3 regions of the Exiguobacterium sp. s168 genome follow, and region 3 is predicted to be linked to each of the others. Evidence: riboswitches for the same ligand, from Rfam matches in the RefSeq annotation. Region 3 holds a riboswitch; each other region holds the start of a gene.
The links. Region 3 has a riboswitch for thiamine pyrophosphate ahead of KNQ15_RS15310 (thiamine phosphate synthase). Riboswitches for the same ligand answer to the same signal wherever they lie in the genome.
Positions count from the first base shown of each region.

Region 1 (3,210 bases), on a different contig from region 3:
ACATTTCTCATACGATGGCTGCACTTTCGTCACGACTGTTTCCGGGAAAGCGATTGGTGGTTTACCGGGTCTTGCGTTCATTGGTCACGCAGATCGCGTCCTACCTTCTCTCTGTATTCCCCGTTATCTGGATTTAGGGCTCTACGCAGAAGGGGTTGCCTTTTCCGGCTCGTCGAACCTGTTGCTTGCCTGTCAGGCAGCGCTTGATGCCCTCGATCTTAATCAAGCAGCAATCAAGATGACCTATCTCGAACAAGCCGTCCGCGCAACTGGATTCCAACTGCTCGCACAACAGGAAGCACAAGCGCCGGGAATACTGACGATCGTTCATCCGTCCGCAACTGATTTAGGCGACGCTCTGCGCATTCAGGGGTATCACGTCCAGTACGAAAGCGACTATCTCGTTTACAATCAGTGGCTACAAATTTCGACGATGGGCCAGACGACGATGCGGCAAATTGAACGTCTAGTTCGTGTTTTAGTTCGTGAAAATCAACGAATCACCATAAAGAATGAAAAAAATGAAAGACCTCTCAACCCTTGATTTCAAGCGGTTTGGAGGTCTTTCGACTTCAAAAAGATAAAAAAAGAGGTTTATGGATTTAAAACATAGGGGTATAAACTCATTAGCACCGCATCAAACTGGTGACTTACTCACACATGTTTCTCAATATCAGCGTAATGACCTGGGAGAGAAATGCAAAGTCAGGAAATCGTCAGATTCATGAGAGTCTGAAACCGATTGTCTTAGCATGATTCATATTGTTCAGGATTCGTCCTGCTCCTACATTCATTACCTTTTGAGGGCTATACCAAATTCAAGGGGGAAATGAACATGTCAGTTAATTTAACAGCCGAAAAACGCGAGGTACGTCCACGCTCACTCCGTAAACAATTGCGTCATGAAGGAAAAGCTCTTGGCGTCGTGTATGGTTACAAAGTGGAAAGTACACCAATCGCGTTTGAAGAAAAAGAATTGCTTAAAATCGTCCGAGAAAACGGTGAAAACGTCTTGATTTCACTCAAACTCGATGGTAAAAATATTAACGTCTTGATCAATCGCCGTGATATGGATGTCTTCACCCCAACAGTCGATCACGTTGAATTCATCGCCGTGAAAATGGATGAAGAAACAGAAGTCGAAGCAGACGTTGTACTCGTTGGCGAAGCAGCCGGTGCAAAAGTTGGTGGCTTCCTATCACAAACACTCTTTAAAGTAACAGTCGCCGCTACACCAGATAAATTACCAGAGAACGTCGAAGTCGACGTCACGAACCTCGAAATCGGCGATTCGATTTCTGTAGCCGATCTTCCAGAACAAAAAGATTTCCGCATCGTTACAGAAGGCGATATTCAAGTCGCAGCTGTTGTCGAATCGACACTCGAGCAGGATCTTGAAGAAATCGAGGAAGCAGAGGCACAAGCAGAAGCTGGCGAAGACAACGAAGCGGAAGCAACAGAAGCGTCTTCAGAAGAAACAGCTGAAGAGAACGAAGACAATAAATAAGTCGTTTAACGATACGCCCTTTGCGGCGTATCGTTTTTTTGTGTCTTGACAACAGGCGCTGGATTGCCTAAAGTGAACAGCGTATCACCTATTACCATATCCACTAGGGGAGCCCAATTGGCTGAGACGATTCACTTCGGACCCTTCGAACCTGATCTAGTTCATACTAGCGTAGGAAAGTGGAGCGATCACATCCAATGACTCCTGCTGCGCGCAGTTTTTCTGAGGACCGCTCTCTTTTTTACGGAGGGCGGTCTTTTTTGGCGTCTCCCCCATTCAAAGGAGGACGTATCTAATGCAACACTGGAAAATGAAAGAAATCATGGTCATGATGATGCTCGCCGTCGCTTGCGGCGTCATCTATCTTGGTTGGTCAACACTCTGGTTACCAATCTCAGCGATCTTCGGTCCTGTCGGTGCCAACTGGATGTTTGGCATCTGGATCATTGCGAGTCCGCTCGTCGCAGCAATCATTCAAAAGCCAGGTGCCGCTTTAATTGCGGAAGTCGTCGCGGCAGCCGTCGAACTGTTCACAGGTAGTCATTTTGGTTTATCCGCTCTTCTGATCGGAGTCTGCCAAGGACTTGGTGCGGAACTCGTCTTCGCGATGACGCGTTACCGTCGTTATGACACATGGACCTTGATGTTATCGGGTGTCGGAGCCGCGATTGGTAGCATCGTTTATAGTCTAATCGCGAACGGATTCGGTTACTACACAACGACGACGTTGCTTGCGACAACTGGCTTACAATTGATCAGCGGCGCATTACTCGGTGGCTTGCTTGCAGCCATTCTCGTCCGTCGCCTTGTTGCGACTGGTGTCTTGAACGGGTTTGCGGCAGGACGTGCGAAACGAGAAATCGCATGATTACTGTCGACGACCTCAGCATCCGCTATCCCGGTCAGATGAAATCAGTGCTCAATCATGTATCGCTGACGATTGAGCAAGGGACGACCCTTCTACTCGGACGAAGTGGGAGTGGCAAGACGACATTACTTCATGCCCTTGCCGGACTGACACCGGAAACGATTGAAGTCGAACAGACTGGTACCGTTACCCGGTCCGGTTCGGTCGGAATCTTGTTTCAAAATCCAGAAGAACAGTTCTGCATGGAGACGATCGGACGCGAAATCGCTTTTAGTTTAGAAAATCGCTCGATTCCACGCGAAGAGATGGAGGAACGAATTGAACGCTTACTCGCACTCGTCGGTCTCCCCCTCCCCTTCTCGACACCGATCGCGAGTCTATCCGGTGGAATGAAACAGCGTCTCGCGCTCGCAGCGGTCCTAGCACTTGAGCCGACGATCTTATTACTCGATGAACCAACGGCTCAGATTGACCCGATCGGGCAACACGAGCTGATGGCGTTGATCTTTCGGATTCAGAAAGAACACGATTTAACGATCGTCTTGATCGAGCACCAACTCGATGTCTGTTTGCCGTATGTCGATCAGATCGTCTTACTTGAAGACGGATCGGTGACTGCGACGGCAGATCCGCAGGATTTGTTCCCGCAGGCGTATACAAGGCTTCAATCGAAAGGCATTGCCGTTCCCTCTTTGTATCCGTACATGTTAGAGACGTTACCCATAGATGGACCGCAAGCGGCGCGACTTCATGTGCCTTCCCCCGTCGCTACAGCTGGTCGCTCTTTGTTACACGTCGCTGCATTATCGACGAAAGCACCATATCCGCTGACCGA
Region 1 is NZ_JACSNE010000009.1:74,637-77,846, forward strand. It holds gene KNQ15_RS07755 (GNAT family N-acetyltransferase) at 1-544, shown strand, start outside; gene KNQ15_RS07760 (50S ribosomal protein L25/general stress protein Ctc) at 836-1,507, shown strand; TPP riboswitch at 1,603-1,702, shown strand; gene KNQ15_RS07765 (ECF transporter S component) at 1,803-2,375, shown strand; gene KNQ15_RS07770 (ABC transporter ATP-binding protein) at 2,372-3,210, shown strand, end outside.
Region 1: another riboswitch for thiamine pyrophosphate. It lies ahead of KNQ15_RS07765 (ECF transporter S component); the one in region 3 lies ahead of KNQ15_RS15310 (thiamine phosphate synthase).

Region 2 (3,210 bases), on a different contig from region 3:
CTCGTTTAAAATCACCAAGACCTTGCGCGGAGGCTGCTTGTTCCCCTGCTTTTCCCATGACAAATGTCCCGTGGACAGCCGCCTCAAATGCCGTATATCCTGCACCGAGGAAGCTCGCAATCAAGGAGGCCGTCATACAGCCCGTACCCGTGATGTCTCCTAGACGCGGTGTTCCTACATGTAATTCCATTTCGCGCGTTCCATCCGTAATGTAGTCGTTCGGACCTGTCACGACGAGGACAGATTTGTGTTTGCGAGCGAATACGCGAATACTTTCTCGATCCATAATTGCATCTCCCGCAGCATCGACTCCCTTAGTTCGTCCGTCTTCCCCAAGTAACGTCTTGATTTCAGAAGCATTTCCTTTAATGACCGTACACCCGAGATCAATGAGTTCTTTGGAAAAAGCAGTACGTAATGTCGTTGCTCCTGCTCCTACGGGATCAAGAACGATTGGGACATTCAAACGTCCCGCTTCACGGACTGCGAGTCGTTGAGCTGCTTGCATGTCTGCATCGATCGTACCAATGTTTAAGACAAGAGCTTGCGCGAGTCTAACCATCTCTTCTACTTCACGAATGTCTTCTGCCATGACGGGGGATGCTCCAACAGCGAGTGTGACGTTTGCGCAGTCGTTGATCGTAACCGTGTTCGTCAGATGGTGAATGAGTGGTTTGTGTTCAAGAATGGTCGTAAACATGTGTATCCCTCCAAAGTGAATGAAAATGATGTGTCGGTCCAATACCTTGTCCGAGAGCAAATCCATGACGAATTGCCTCCGTGACATAGTTTTTCGCCTGTCGTACACTATCTTGTAACTCTTCTCCAAGCGCCATCCGCGCTGCAATCGCTGCGGATAAGGTACAACCAGTACCATGAGTATGTTGATTGTCTAATCGTTCCGATGTGAAGCGGTGTTCCACTTCCCCATCAAACAACAAATCCGTCGCAGCTCCTGAGAGATGTCCACCTTTTAGCAATACTGCACCTGTCTGTGTAGCCAATTGATGCATCGCCAGTCGCATTTCCTCTAGATTGGTGACCGATCGTCCTGTTAAACGCTCTGCTTCCGGTAAATTCGGTGTGACGAGTGTCGCAAGTGGTAAAAGTTCTGAAATCAATGCTTGTTCAGCTTCCGTCCGCAATAGGGCATGACCGCCTTTAGCGACCATGACGGGATCTAATATAATAGGGACTGTTTGTTTACGGAGATGTGTAGCAATGACACGAATCGTCTGCGCATTCGAGACCATTCCGATTTTGATCGCATCGACACGAATGTCTGAAAAAATCGACGTTAACTGGGCATCTACGATTTCTGGGGATAACTCTTCCACCGCTTGAACTCCCAACGTATTTTGCGCTGTGACGGCTGTCAGTACGCTCATTCCATAAACGCCTAAAGCCGAAAATGTTTTTAAATCTGCTTGAATCCCAGCTCCACCACCGGAGTCGGATCCCGCAATCGTCAGTACATGTTTCATGTTCTTTTCACCTTCCCATCGAGCAATGTAAGGGAGTCGTGACCAACAAAAAAGCGCCGACCGCTATAAAAAAGCAGTCGACGCTATACGAAAGCGTTATACACGCATTCCGGTATCCGTTCGTCTCAACTTTCCTACGCTGGTATTATCCAGTTCAGGTAATAGGGTCGAAAACAGATTGGTTTTCCTCTCAGCCGGATTCCTCCAGCTCCCCTAGTTGCTCAAGTATTCGTTTCGCCTTAACTGTAGCATAGAGAAGAAAAAAAAACGAGCCGAAGCCCGTTTTGATTACAGATATGCCAATGGATTGACTGCATTTAGAGGAGAAGAAGCACTGTATTGATAGCCTCCGACATGTAGTTCGAAATGTAAGTGTGGTCCTGTTGAATTTCCTGTACTACCAAGTGTCCCGACTTGCTGACCTTGAGAGACCGTTTGCCCTGCACGAACCGATAATGAACTCATATGTGCGTAGACGGTCGTGTACACTTGTCCATCTAGGAAGTGAGAGATCATGACATGATTGCCGTAAGGTCCACCACCTGATGCTGTGATGACCGTTCCAGCTGCTGCCGCGACGATTGGAGACCCGACCGAACCACTGAAATCAACACCGTTGTGGAACGTGTAACCATTCGCACCACTTGCTGGTCCGAATCCTTGTGACACTCCACCAGAAGACGGTCGAACGAATTTTCCTCCACTCGAAACAACGGGCGGGGCAACGGAACCAGTTGATTCCGAACTTTTACCTGTTTGTTTTGCTGCTTGAGCATTCGCTTTAGCGGCTTTTTCAGCTGCTGCTTTCTCCGCTGCTGCTTTTTCAGCCGCTGCTTTAGCGGCTGCCTTTGCTGCCGCAATTGCACGTTCTTGCGCTTCGAGAGTCGCTTGAAGTTCTTTTGCGTCTAACAGTTCTGTCGTGAACTTCGTCTTCCCTTTTCGTAATTTCTTCAGCGTAGCACTACGTTCTTTCATTTGAAGCTTTAACGCTTTCTTTTGTTCAATCAATACTTTCTTTTCCTGCATTTGCTCCGCTTTTTTCTCAACGAGCGCTTGTTTTGCTTCTGCTAATTTTTGTTGCGTAGCGATGTAATCCGAAATCATTTTATCGTCTTGCTCAGCGATTTTTTTCCCCGCCATGACACGGCTAAATAAATCACCTAAATCTTTCGATCCGAAAATGACTTCTTCCCATTTAATCGAGTTTCCATCGTTTTCTTGGAAAACACGCAAACGATCACCGAGTAGTTCTTCCTGTTTCTGTAACATTTCTTCGTAACGGACGATGTCTGCCTTTAACTCATCGATTCGAACGTTCAACTGTTCAATTTGTTTATTTTTTTCGGAGACTTGGAAAATCTTTTCATTGATTGCTGCGTCAATTTGATTGATTTGACGTTGCTCTTTTGAGATTTTAGCTTCTTGTTTTTTGATTGCTTTTTCAAGTTTACGTTGTTCAGCGGCATTCTCAGCCTTTTTTTCTTTAATTGTCGCTGCTGCAATCGGTTGTGTTCCTGTTATAAGTAATGCTCCTAAAACAATGGTAGAAATTAGTTTTTTTAGCATATATCGTTTTCCTCACTTATGTTTTTTCATATTTTATTATAGTATTCAAGTTTCTCTCATATCTGAAATAGATTATAGCACCGTAATCGTTTCAAAAAAATTTCATTTACATTTCAAATGAAAACGGTTTTTTGTAATATATGATTTGTTTTTGAAAATG
Region 2 is NZ_JACSNE010000015.1:61,596-64,805, reverse strand. It holds gene thiM (hydroxyethylthiazole kinase) at 1-700, opposite strand, end outside; gene thiD (bifunctional hydroxymethylpyrimidine kinase/phosphomethylpyrimidine kinase) at 681-1,484, opposite strand; TPP riboswitch at 1,599-1,709, opposite strand; gene KNQ15_RS10150 (murein hydrolase activator EnvC family protein) at 1,773-3,050, opposite strand.
Region 2: another riboswitch for thiamine pyrophosphate. It lies ahead of thiD (bifunctional hydroxymethylpyrimidine kinase/phosphomethylpyrimidine kinase); the one in region 3 lies ahead of KNQ15_RS15310 (thiamine phosphate synthase).

Region 3 (3,210 bases):
AATTATTACAGACTCATGCGATTGGCGGGGTCTTATTGCTCGGCGGAAACATTACGTCAGAAGAGCAACTCTTGACGTTCACGCGTGCGATTCAAGAGACGAACCAAAAACCGTATGCGTTCGTCGGGATTGATGAAGAAGGCGGACGCGTCAGCCGGGTACCGGATCAACGATTACGTCTACCGACGAGTCAACGGATGGCGCAAGGAGCAGATGATGCGAAAATGGAAGACGTCGGACGTACGCTCGGACATTTGTCACGTTTTTATGGCTTCAACATGGACTTCGCACCAGTCCTTGACGTCAACAGTAATCCGAACAATCCGATCATCGGCGACCGTGCGTTAAGTGCTGATCCGAATACTGTCGCGACGCTTGGTACGGCCCTGATGCACGGGATGCAGGAGACGGGAACGATTCCAGTCGTCAAACATTTTCCCGGTCACGGCAATACGAGTGTCGATTCCCATGTCGGGCTACCGAAAGTGACGGCATCAAAGGAAGAATTGAAGCGGACGGAACTGTTACCGTTCCAAGAAGCGATTCAAGAGGGCGCCGAGATGGTGATGGTCGCCCATATTCTCTATCCCGCGTATGACGATACGAATCCGTCCTCGCTCTCAAAGCCGATCTTGACTGACCTCTTGCGTCAGCAACTCGGATTCAACGGTGTCATCATCACAGATGATCTCGTCATGGGGGCGATCACGAAACGATATGGTCTCGCAGAAGCGGCACGTCAGTCGCTCGTCAACGGAGCTGATATGGCGATGTTTTCAGAGGCAGGTGCTTACACAAAGGTTCATGCTGAAGTGATGCAAGCCGTCAAAGAAAAGACGCTGACGCCGGAGATGCTCGATGGCAAAGTGATGCGCATCCTGAAGCTAAAGCAGACGTATGCCGACAGCCAAGAGCAACAGCGACCGACGAAATCGGAGCTGATTCAGCAAGTGGAAGCGCTCAACTAGGACTAGCGAAGCAAAGCGACTCATGCTAGACTAATGGGGCAAGCCAATTAAACACGAAAAGACACTAGGGGAGTCTCCCAGCAGACTGAGACGGAAGTATCCGGACCCTTTGAACCTGATCTAGTTCGTACTAGCGGAGGGAAGTGGCTCGAAACCCTAGATATCCTTAGCGCTTCAGCGCATTTTCGGACCACTCCCTTCAACATCGGGAGTGGTCCTTTTTCGTATGGAAAGGAAGAACATGATGCGTTTACATCTGATTTCGACGGGATCCATTAATCCGCTTGACGAAATAAAGACCTTTCAATCCCTTCAACCATATACGGATCAGCTGCATCTACGTGAACCGAACTTATCGGCGGCAGACTTGCTTGATCTGATTGAAGCACTCCTTACGCACGGTTATTCGCCTGAACAGTTAACGGTTCATGACCGGGTCGACGTCGCCCATGTCGCAGGCATCGGTGTGCAGCTGACGCGCCGTTCCTTGCGTGTCCGCGATGTGCGACTTCATTTTCCGAATCTCGTCATCGGGAAATCGGTCCATTCACTAGCAGAGGCACTGGCAGCAGAAGCGGAAGGAGCCGACCGACTGCTGTACGGTCATATTTATCCGACAGCGTCGAAGCCGGACGTGCCACCACGAGGGATTGACGCCTTGAAGCAAGTCGTCACCTTCACGACGAAACCAGTCATTGCAATTGGCGGGATTACACCAGAACGCATGCCTGAAATCGCAGCGACCGGTGTAACCGGAATCGCCGTCTTATCGGGAATTCTCGGTCAAGCGGATCCACTTGCCGCCGTCAAGCATTATCAGGGGGTACGGGTATGACGAATCACATCATCATCGGCGGTGGAGTCATCGGTTTGACGCTTGCTTACGGTCTCGCCTGTCAGAATGAATCCGTCGTCGTCTTAGAATGCGGAGCAGGTGGACAAGGAACGAGTCGCGCGGCTGCCGGGATGCTTGCGACGGACATCGAGCTCAGAGAGGAATTGCATGCACTTGCCGCGCGAAGTCGTCGTCTGTATCCGCTGCTTGCACGTCGTCTCGAGCGAGAAACAGGCATCGATTGTGGATACCGGGAACAACCGTTTTTGTTAAAACGTAAAGGACGCGAGCATCTGTTTCCGGCTGTCGGTCAAATCGATCCACGACGACTGACGACTGCATTGATGTATGCCTTACGAAAGCGTGGGGTACCAATCGAAGAACAGGTGGAGGTCACACATATCGAAGAGAACGTTGACTTCATCAGGATCGAATCGAATGCGGGAATCTGGACCGGACGAACGGTGACGGTCGCTGCCGGACGGGGTTCGCAAGCCTTGCTCGATACAGCCGGCATTTCGATTGCGACATATGGGGTCAAAGGGGAATGTCTCGCCGTCCGTCTCGCGGGTCAGCCGTTACGCTCGATTCTGTTTGACGACGCCGTCTACCTCGTTCCGAAAGCAGACGGTCGGATTTTGATCGGTGCGACCGAACTGCCGCACGACGAGACGGTCGGTGTCAGTGTCACTGGAATCACGTCATTGCTTCAAGCAGCAGAACGACTGTATCCACCGATTCGTGACGCAGTCATCGAAGAAGTCTGGTCCGGTGTACGACCGCAAACGATGTCCGGCTTACCATATATCGGAGTCGCCGATTCATCCCGTCGGATCTTCCTCGCGACAGGGCATCATCGACACGGCATATTACTCGCACCGGCGACAGCGGAAGTCTTGGCAAATACATTACGGTTGATCCAAAAGGAGGAAGTCCGATGAACATTACGATTAACGGCAATGACCACACGATTGAACAGATTAAAACAATTGAGGACATGCTCACGCAACTCGGCTTAGGGGAAAAGCTCGTCATCGTCGAACAGAATCGACAAATCATCGATCGCATGGCGTACGGTCAGACAGTCGTTCGGGACAATGACACATTTGAAATCGTTCATTTCGTAGGAGGAGGATAAACATGCTGAAAATTGGAGAAAAGACATTTGAATCACGGTTATTACTCGGAACAGGGAAATATACGGATGCTACGGTACAGCAGGAGGCGATCGATGCGTCCGCTTCACAAATCTTGACATTCGCCGTCCGTCGGCTCGATATTTTCGACAAACAACAAGCGAATTTCTTGGAGTCACTTGATTTAGCGAAGTACGATCTACTACCGAACACGGCCGGAGCGAAGACAGCGGAAGAAGCTGTCCGACTTGCAAAGCTTGCGCGGGCATCC
Region 3 is NZ_JACSNE010000035.1:2,775-5,984, forward strand. It holds gene nagZ (beta-N-acetylhexosaminidase) at 1-968, shown strand, start outside; TPP riboswitch at 1,025-1,127, shown strand; gene KNQ15_RS15310 (thiamine phosphate synthase) at 1,210-1,803, shown strand; gene KNQ15_RS15315 (FAD-dependent oxidoreductase) at 1,800-2,744, shown strand; gene thiS (sulfur carrier protein ThiS) at 2,741-2,941, shown strand; gene KNQ15_RS15325 (thiazole synthase) at 2,944-3,210, shown strand, end outside.